One region of the Paenibacillus sp. Z6-24 genome, then DNA from elsewhere that is predicted to be linked to it. Evidence: riboswitches for the same ligand, from Rfam matches in the RefSeq annotation. Region 1 holds a riboswitch; the other holds the start of a gene.

Region 1 (4,429 bases):
CGCTCCATACGCAGAGCCAGCGTCTTCATTCCGCGCATCAGCTGGTAGGAGTCTGTCGGTGACAGCACCGCGCCGATGGAATTGTGCAGGAAAGCCATCTCTTCGGACAATTCCTTGCCTTTGGTAATGATCAGACCGGCCAGTACATCGTTGTGTCCGCCCAGATACTTGGTTGCACTATGGATTACGATATCCGCTCCCAGTTCAATCGGACGCTGGAAAAACGGTGACAGCAGCGTATTATCCACTACAGTCAGCAGATTATGCTGCTTGGCCCAGCCGGTTACCGCGGCAATATCGGTAATCATCATGAGTGGATTGGTCGGTGTCTCGATAAATACAGCCCGGGTATTGTCCTGACGGATTTTGTCCATGGCTTCCAGATCATTGGTATCCACGTAAGAGGCGGTAATGCCGAACTTGGACAGAATGCGCTCCAGCAGACGATACGTTCCGCCATACAGATCCAGCGAGACAATCAGATGATCGCCCTGTCCGAACAGGGAGAAAATAGTCTGCAAGGCGGCCATACCGGAACTACAGGCAAATCCGGCATCACCTGACTCCAGCTCGGCAGCTGCCTGTTCCAGTACCGCCCGCGTCGGATTGGTCGTACGGATATAGTCAAAGCCTGTACTCTTGCCGAGTGCCGGATGACGGAAAGCGGTAGATTGATAAATGGGGAAGTTGATCGCTCCGGTTACCGGCTCCTGTACAGAGCCGATCTGTGCCAATCGGCTTTCAATATTAAGGGATGAATCCTTTGCATTATGGTCCGTCATTCGTAATTTCCTCCTCTGGGGTATATGAGCCATGAATAACTGTACTGCGATTGGTTATTGGAGTTCCCAGGAATGTATATGATGCGGAAAGTCCAATTGAGTTAACATTTCCAAAAGGTTATATCTTTCATTCGTAGAAACAGGTCAGCGTTAAATGGAATACTGTCCTACTTGCGCCTTCTCGTTGCCCAGATCATATGGAGTCTCCTGGTACACATAATAATTCAGCCAGTTGGCAAACAGCAGATTGGCATGTGCACGCCAGGTGGACGGCGGAGTACGGGTTGGATCATCATTCGGATAATAATTTTTCGGAACGGCGATATCCATGCCTCTGGCGATATCACGGTCATATTCCCATTTCAGGGACAGCGGATCGTATTCGGAATGACCGGTGACAAAGATCTGCTTGCCGTCGCGCGTCGCTACGATGTATACACCGGCCTCTTCGGATTCGGACAGAATCTCCAGCTCTTCGACTTTGGCGATATCTTCATGCCGCACTTCGGTATGACGGGAATGCGGCGCATAGTATAACTCGTCGAATCCGCGCAGCAGTTTGACATTAGTCTTGTTGAGCGTATGCGGGAATACGCCAAAACATTTCTCCGGCAAATCCACTTTGGGAATACCGAAATGGTGATACAATCCTGCCTGCGAGGCCCAACAGATATGCATCGTCGAAGTGACGTTGGTCTTGCTCCAATCGAAGATCTCCTGAATCTCTTCCCAGTAATTCACATCTTCAAAGTCCAGTGTCTCTACCGGTGCACCGGTAACGATCAATCCGTCAAAGCGCAGATGCTTCACTTCCTGGAACGTTTTGTAAAAGGTGTTCAGGTACTCGGCAGATGTATTTTTGGAAGTATGGGATTCGGTATGCAGCAGATAGATGTCTACCTGCAGCGGACTGTTCCCGAGCAGACGCAGCAGCTGGGTCTCGGTCGTCTCCTTGGTCGGCATCAGATTGAGCAGCGCTATTTTAAGCGGACGAATATCCTGATGGTACGCATGGGATTCATCCATCACAAAAATATTTTCTCCAGCCAGTACTTCCTTGGCGGGCAGGCTGTCAGGGATTTTGATCGGCATGTTGATTCACTCCTTGGGATCAGTGTAAGTAGTATGGGGGTAGGTGCAGGATTGAGAAATCAGCGCCATATACGCAAAAAGACCTTTCTCTGTCTTGCACACTGAGAAAGGTCATATCCGTAGAGTTCACGTCTATAAGCGCCTCTCTCATCTGTCAGCAGATACCAGATACTTCATCGTAGGATGTACCTGTATCTCTGCTAGAATTAGCACCGTACGGTATATGACCGCCGGTTGCCGGGCTTCATAGGGCTAGTCCCTCCACCTGCTCTTGATAAGATTCGCTTTATTCAATTGTGTTAAGCCGAATTACTTATATCATAATTTATACTAATTTTGTATCTATCGTCAAGGGTGAATTGGTCCGATAAATAAGTTATCAGGCTCGATTGTTTTTAAAGCTTGAAAGCCTGCTGTCCCCACGGTATACTTAACAAGTATTTGACGTATTTTCATGTTTTTCATAAAAGTATTTGAATCCAAAGAGGTGAATTTCAAGATGGAAGGCGACCCGAGGCCGAGCTGGCAGTACAGGAAGTCACAACTGCAGGAAATGAACGACAATACGATACCGGAGGAGCGCGCCATTTTTGAAAATGCATTTTTTCATATACAGCGAAGCTTTAAATAAGTATGTATGATTGCCGTGTATTTTCCTGCTCACTTTAACCAAAAAAGGAGTAGAGGAATATGAAAATTCGGCACGTGAATGCTGGTAACTTTACACTCATTGAAGATATTAACGAAGCGCTGGTGGCTCCTGACGAAGGATTTTACTGGATTGACGCCGGTCTTGATGACCTAATCCTGCTTCAACCGCTGTTTATGCTGCATGATCTGGCGGTCGAGGACATGATGGGCGATGAAGAGCAGCGTCCAAAAATTGAAATCTACGAGAGTCATTACTTTATCGTGGTTAACAGCATCCGTTTCGATGATGAAGAGATTTTCCTGCGCGCTTTGAACATCTTCCTGGGACGTCATTTTATTATTACGGTGACCCGGCAGAAAATCAGTGAACTGCGGACACTCAAACCGATTTTGTGGGAAGAGGAAGTCAGCCGTCCGGATAAGTTTATGTATCTGCTGGTCGATCTGGTGGTGGATAACTACTTTACCGTCGGTGACCGGATCGAGGATCAGATCGATCGTCTGGAAGAACATATCCTGATGAACACCAAAAAATCGCATCTGAATGAAATTATCGGTCTGCGCGGCGAGATTCTCTGGCTTAAGCGTGTATTGGGTCCACAGCGTGAGGTCATTAACACGCTTAACAAAAAAGACCTGCGTCTGATCGACGATCAGCTGCAAAAATACTTCAGTGACGTCTACGAGAATGCGGTCAAAGTATCCGAGATGTTTGACACCTTCCGCGATCTGATGGGCAACTTGCGAGAAGCCTATCAGTCCAGTATCGCCAATCGGGCGAATGAAATTATGCGTGTGTTTACAGCGATTACGACCATATTCATGCCGCTGACGGTGATTACCGGTATATACGGAATGAACTTTGAATACATGCCGGAGCTGAAATGGCACTTCGGTTATCCGATGGTGATCGGCATCATGATCATTCTCGGTCTGACCATGTTCTTCACTTTCCGCAAAAAAGACTGGATCTGAAATGAATAAAGCTGTCCTGCTCCGTCGGTTAACGGAAAGCAGGACAGCTTTTTTGTCGTTACATTATGATTACATTGCAGCTATAGCCAGCGTCGCACGATGCATTCGCAAAAACGAATGCGGCATGACCGATTATGGAATCTCCATCCATCTCTCCATCGTCTCGGCATTCAGGTGAGTCAGGCTGGCGACGGTGAAATGCGCATGGTCAATGACGTGCTGGATACTGACACCAATCGTCTTCATGCCCACTTCCCGAACCGAGCGCAGACAGTCAGCCGAATCCTCGATTACCATGCAATGATATGGATGGATATTGACGGACTCGGCAGCGAGTACGAATACTTCCGGATCAGGCTTTGGATGTTCGATATCCTGTGCCTGAATGATGGAAGCAAAGAAACCATCAATACCAAGACGCTCCATAATCTCCCGCGCATCCGGACGATCCGTTGCAAGCAGGATCGTCACATTCTGTTCCTTGAGCTGCTGCAGCAGTTCCACCACCCCAGGCATCAGGTATTCACGATAAATATATTCATGCGACAGCGGGTTGCTCAGCACGCTTGGATCCCATTCTGCCTGCGGCTTGGCATCCATGGCGCTGTCCTCACCATCATCACCTTGTATATCTGCCGTTTCGGCAGATGGTTTGTGCGCAGATTCGTTCTGCACAGCAGGCTGTTTGTCCTGCTTGTCTGATGGTTCGGCATCCATATTGACGGATGCCTGTTCCTCTGAAGTCGCAGCAGAAGTACCCGCGGCTTCCGTACCCGTACTGGTGTCCGCTTCGTTGTCGGATGTCGACTGGGAGTCCCCCTCTACTGCCTCGGACTCCGGTTTGCCGTTACCTTCTGAAGATGGACTACCGGCACTGCCCAGCACCCCATTCTCCTCGTGTTCTACCGTCGGCAGCGGTTCTGGTATAT
Region 2 (4,429 bases), 2.5 Mb from region 1:
CTGTTCTTTGTCATTCTGCAGGCAATCATGGGCGCATTTGCAGTCGTATTTTCCCAATCGTCTGCCGTTATGGCACTGCACTTCGGTTTCTCGATGATCGCGTTTGCCAGCTCGTCGCTGCTCGCGTTCAGCACCCGCCGGCTGCATCTGCGGCAGATCATTCACGATATTGCCGACGAGCCTCCGGTTAGCAAAGGGTTCCGCAATCTGACCTGGTTCGCTACGATCTTTACCTACATCGTTGTGTATACCGGTGCTTTTGTGACGCATACTGATTCACGCGGCGGCTGTTCGGGCTTCCCGCTCTGTAACGGAGCACTTGTCCCTGAACTGTCCGGCGGCGTAGCGGTAGCTTTCCTGCACCGCGTCGCGGCTGTGGCACTCGTCATCGTAATTGCCATTCTCGGCCACTACGCCTACCGTCGCCATCCGCACAACCCGGGTATCCGCAAAATGGGAATCCTGGCTGTACTGTTCATCCTGCTGCAATTTGTCAGCGGAGCAATTAACATCTTTACAATGGATACACCGGAAGTCTACTTCTTCGCCACCATGTCGCATACGCTGATCATTCAGTTCCTGTTCGGCATCCTCTGCTACATGAGCCTGCGCGTATGGCAGCTCAGCCGCGGCTCCTACGGCCGCCTGGCCCCGAATGCCTGGGGAGAAGGCACAAGTACCGCGGACCAGAAGACAGGTACTTTACATTAATTGATTTATAATTGCGTCATTGATCTGTCGCTTCCTATTTAGATGCATGAACAATAGACAAGCTGCACTGTCTCACATGTATTATTAGCAGCGCAGTCTAACTGTAGATTACAGATCACCGTACCAAAGCCGTCCTTCATCACCGGACGGCTTTTTTATTTGCATTGAACAGAGTACATCACAATAGAGCAGTAAGAGCAGTAAGAGCAGTAAGAGCAGTAAGATTACTTTTTCTTCCTGGACCACGCAACAATTTCACCTTGCACTAAGCGGAGAGAAGAGAATTCTACCAATGACCGACATTTAAGAATGGAGATCGACTGCTGCAAGCGGTTATTCAAGATCTCCATTCTTAACCGGAGGGAATGGTAGAATCTCTTCTCGAAGCGGATGAACTATACATCGAACTATACACCGCTCGTCACAACAAGAGACGCTCTCACAAATACCCACCAATGAAAATGAATTTTCTTTGCATAACGATTCACCGACTCTGCCAGCCCAAGAAAAAGATCTAACATAATCCCCCTTTTCAGACGAAAAAGAGTAAGAGGCCACTTCCACCTTTTGAAAAGGAAAGCTTCCTCCCAATCTCTACCAAGCCTGTTTACCGGCGACCAGCCTTCTATTTCAGCACCGGAATATGTAACTTTTGACGAATCCCAAGTATTCTGATTAACTTTACGTAGTATTTGATGAAATTTTGCTGAATTCATCGAAATTCCATATATTTTTGCTTTACAAACGATGTGATCTTCAATATACTGAGTAAAGATTTTCATTCGACGTTTTCATATTTTCTTATCGAGAGTGGTGGAGGGACTGGCCCGATGAAACCCGGCAGCCGATTTGGAAATGACCGTTAAGGTCTTATTTTCCAAATGACATGGTGCTAAATCCTTCAAAATGGCAGATGCATATTTTACAGCATCCTGCGATTTTGGCAGATGAGAAGGCAATATCTAGATGATAGAGAGCCCTTTTCTGCAAAGGGCTCTTTTTGTGTATAAAGCGGTCGCTTGAAGAAAAATTACTGAATGACAGTATAAAGGCTCGTAACCGAGCAAGCTACAAGGAGGAGGATCTGAAGCTTGATTCAACTGGAGAATTTGACCAAAACCTATGGCAAAGGCAAAAATGTAACCCCTGCCTTGTCCGAGCTGAATCTCTCGATCGAACGCGGCGAGATTTTCGGCGTTATCGGCCATTCGGGTGCTGGTAAGAGTACGCTTATACGATGTATTAATTTATTGGAACGCCCGACTTCCGGACGGGTATGGATCGATGGAGTGGACCTGACCCGTCTCAGCAAATCCGCGCTGCAATCCCGCCGCCGCAAGATCGGTATGATTTTTCAGCACTTTAACCTGCTGTCCTCGGCTACGGTCTATGACAACATCGCTTTCCCGCTGCGTCTCGTCAAGACACCGGAAAAGAATGTTCGTGCCAAAGTGGAAGAACTGCTGGCGCTGGTTGGTCTGGAAGCTCATGCACGCAAATATCCGGCCCAGCTGTCCGGTGGACAGAAGCAGCGTGTCGGTATCGCTCGTGCGCTGGCAAGTGATCCGGATGTGCTGCTCTGCGATGAAGCAACATCTGCACTCGATCCGCAGACAACCGACTCCATTCTGAAGCTGCTGCTGGATATCAACCGCCGCTTCAACCTGACGATTGTACTGATTACACACGAAATGCACGTTATTCAGAGCATTTGTGACCGTGTAGCCGTTATTCATCAGGGAGGAATTGTGGAAAAAGGTCCTGTGGCCGAAGTGTTCCTGAAGCCGCAGCATGCTGTGACCCGCGACTTTATCAACCGGGAGTACACCCATGCCGAACTGCTTGATATCGCGCTGGATGCACCGCATGCGTCTTCCTCACTGGCCGTGAAGATTTCGTTCCTGGGTGACAAGACGTATCAGTCCATTCTATCGCAGACCGTGCGTCAGACAGGCGTGGATTTTGCCATTATCCAGGGTACTATCTCCACACTGAAAAATGTCCCTTACGGACAGCTTATTGTTCGTTTTGAAGGGGAAGAGGCGCTGATCCGCCGTACGATTGAAATATTGACCGGCGAAGGCCTGGATGTGGAGGTGATCGAGTAATGGACGTGGGAGCACTTGATTTTACACAGGTAGACTGGACAGAGTTTGGTACAGCTACCAAGGATACACTCGCCATGCTCGGCGCTTCGGCATTGTTCACCCTTATTCTGGGACTGCCGCTGGGAGTCATCCTGTTTATGTCGGCCCGTTCCACATCACCTGTCGTACGCGTCGTATACACGGTACTGTCGGTGATTGTGAACATTCTGCGGTCGGTACCGTTCATTATCCTGATCGTGGCACTGCTGCCGCTGACGGATAAGCTGGTCGGTACGACGATTGGTGTCAAAGGAACGATCCCGCCGCTCGTTATCGCAGCTGCGCCGTTCTTTGCCAGACTGGTGGAGACGGCGCTGCGTGAAGTGGATCGCGGCGTGATCGAAGCCGCTCATGCGATGGGCGCTTCCGTATGGCAGGTTATCAGCCGGGTATTGATCCGGGAAGCGATGCCTGGACTGATTGCCGGTCTGACCGTTACGGTCGTGGCACTCGTCTCCAATACGGCAATGGCCGGTATGGTCGGCGCCGGTGGACTGGGAACGCTGGCAATTAACTATGGATATTACCGCTATGAGACAGCCGTCATGCTGGTGGCGGTTGTGCTGATGGTCGTCATTGTGCAGGTACTGCAGATGATCGGCGACCGTCTGGTCATTTATTTCTCACGGAGATAGGAAAGAACAGGTACAGGCGCTGCCTGAATCGGTTCCTCCGAATTCCATATCACCAATAGATCAACCAAACTATCATAAAGGGGCAAACATACTATGAAAAAATGGGCACTCGCTCTGATCAGCATCATGCTGATCGCTGTTGTCGCAGCTTGCGGCAGCAAAACAACTGGAGATTCCGCACAATCCGGAGCAGCTGAAGGCAGCAAAGAAGTAACACTTCGTGTCGGCGCAACCGCTGTTCCACACGCCGAGATCCTTAACCACCTCAAACCGGCTCTGGCCAAAGAAGGCATCAACCTGGAAGTGGTCGAATTCACGGATTATATCCAGCCGAACGTACAGCTGAACGATAGCAAACTGGATGCCAACTACTTCCAGACCAAGCCTTACCTGGATGAGCAAAACAAATCCCGCGGCATGAACCTGGTAACTGTACAAGGCGTACACATCGAGCCATTCGGCGGATATTCCAAAAAGTACACTTCCCTGGATCAGCTTCCTGACGGCGCAAGTATCGCCATCCCGAACGAAGTATCCAACGGCGCACGTGCACTGATCCTGCTGGCGAATAACGGACTGATTGAACTGAAAGACAAAACGAAGATCACTTCGGATGTAAAAGATATTACAGCTAACCCGAAAAACCTGAAATTCATACCGATGGATGCAGCAATGCTGACTCGTCAGCTGAACCAGGTAGATATGGCGATGATCAACATGAACTATGTACTCGAAGCCAAAATCGATCCTAAATCTGCACTGGTAGTGGAAGACAGCAGCGCACCATACGCGAACTATCTGGTATCCCGTGAAGACAACAAAGATTCCGATGCGATCCAAAAGCTGGCTAAAGCACTGACTTCCGACGATACCAAGAAATTTATCGAAGAGCAGTATAAAGGCGTAGTAATCCCGGCATTCGAAACGAAATAAGCA

The links. Region 1 has a riboswitch for S-adenosylmethionine ahead of metA (homoserine O-acetyltransferase MetA). Riboswitches for the same ligand answer to the same signal wherever they lie in the genome.
Region 2: another riboswitch for S-adenosylmethionine. It lies ahead of M1D61_RS04620 (methionine ABC transporter ATP-binding protein); the one in region 1 lies ahead of metA (homoserine O-acetyltransferase MetA).

Annotation. Positions count from the first base shown of each region.
Region 1 covers NZ_CP096398.1:3,613,849-3,618,277, forward strand. Annotated here, with positions in the region: gene M1D61_RS15655 (PLP-dependent transferase) at 1-782, opposite strand, end outside; gene metA (homoserine O-acetyltransferase MetA) at 933-1,874, opposite strand; SAM riboswitch class I at 2,019-2,155, opposite strand; gene corA (magnesium/cobalt transporter CorA) at 2,565-3,500, shown strand; gene M1D61_RS15670 (HAD-IA family hydrolase) at 3,633-4,429, opposite strand, start outside.
Region 2 covers NZ_CP096398.1:1,021,890-1,026,318, forward strand. Annotated here, with positions in the region: gene M1D61_RS04610 (COX15/CtaA family protein) at 1-711, shown strand, start outside; gene M1D61_RS04615 (hypothetical protein) at 1,119-1,493, opposite strand; SAM riboswitch class I at 1,510-1,665, shown strand; gene M1D61_RS04620 (methionine ABC transporter ATP-binding protein) at 1,803-2,819, shown strand; gene M1D61_RS04625 (methionine ABC transporter permease) at 2,825-3,493, shown strand; gene M1D61_RS04630 (MetQ/NlpA family ABC transporter substrate-binding protein) at 3,587-4,426, shown strand.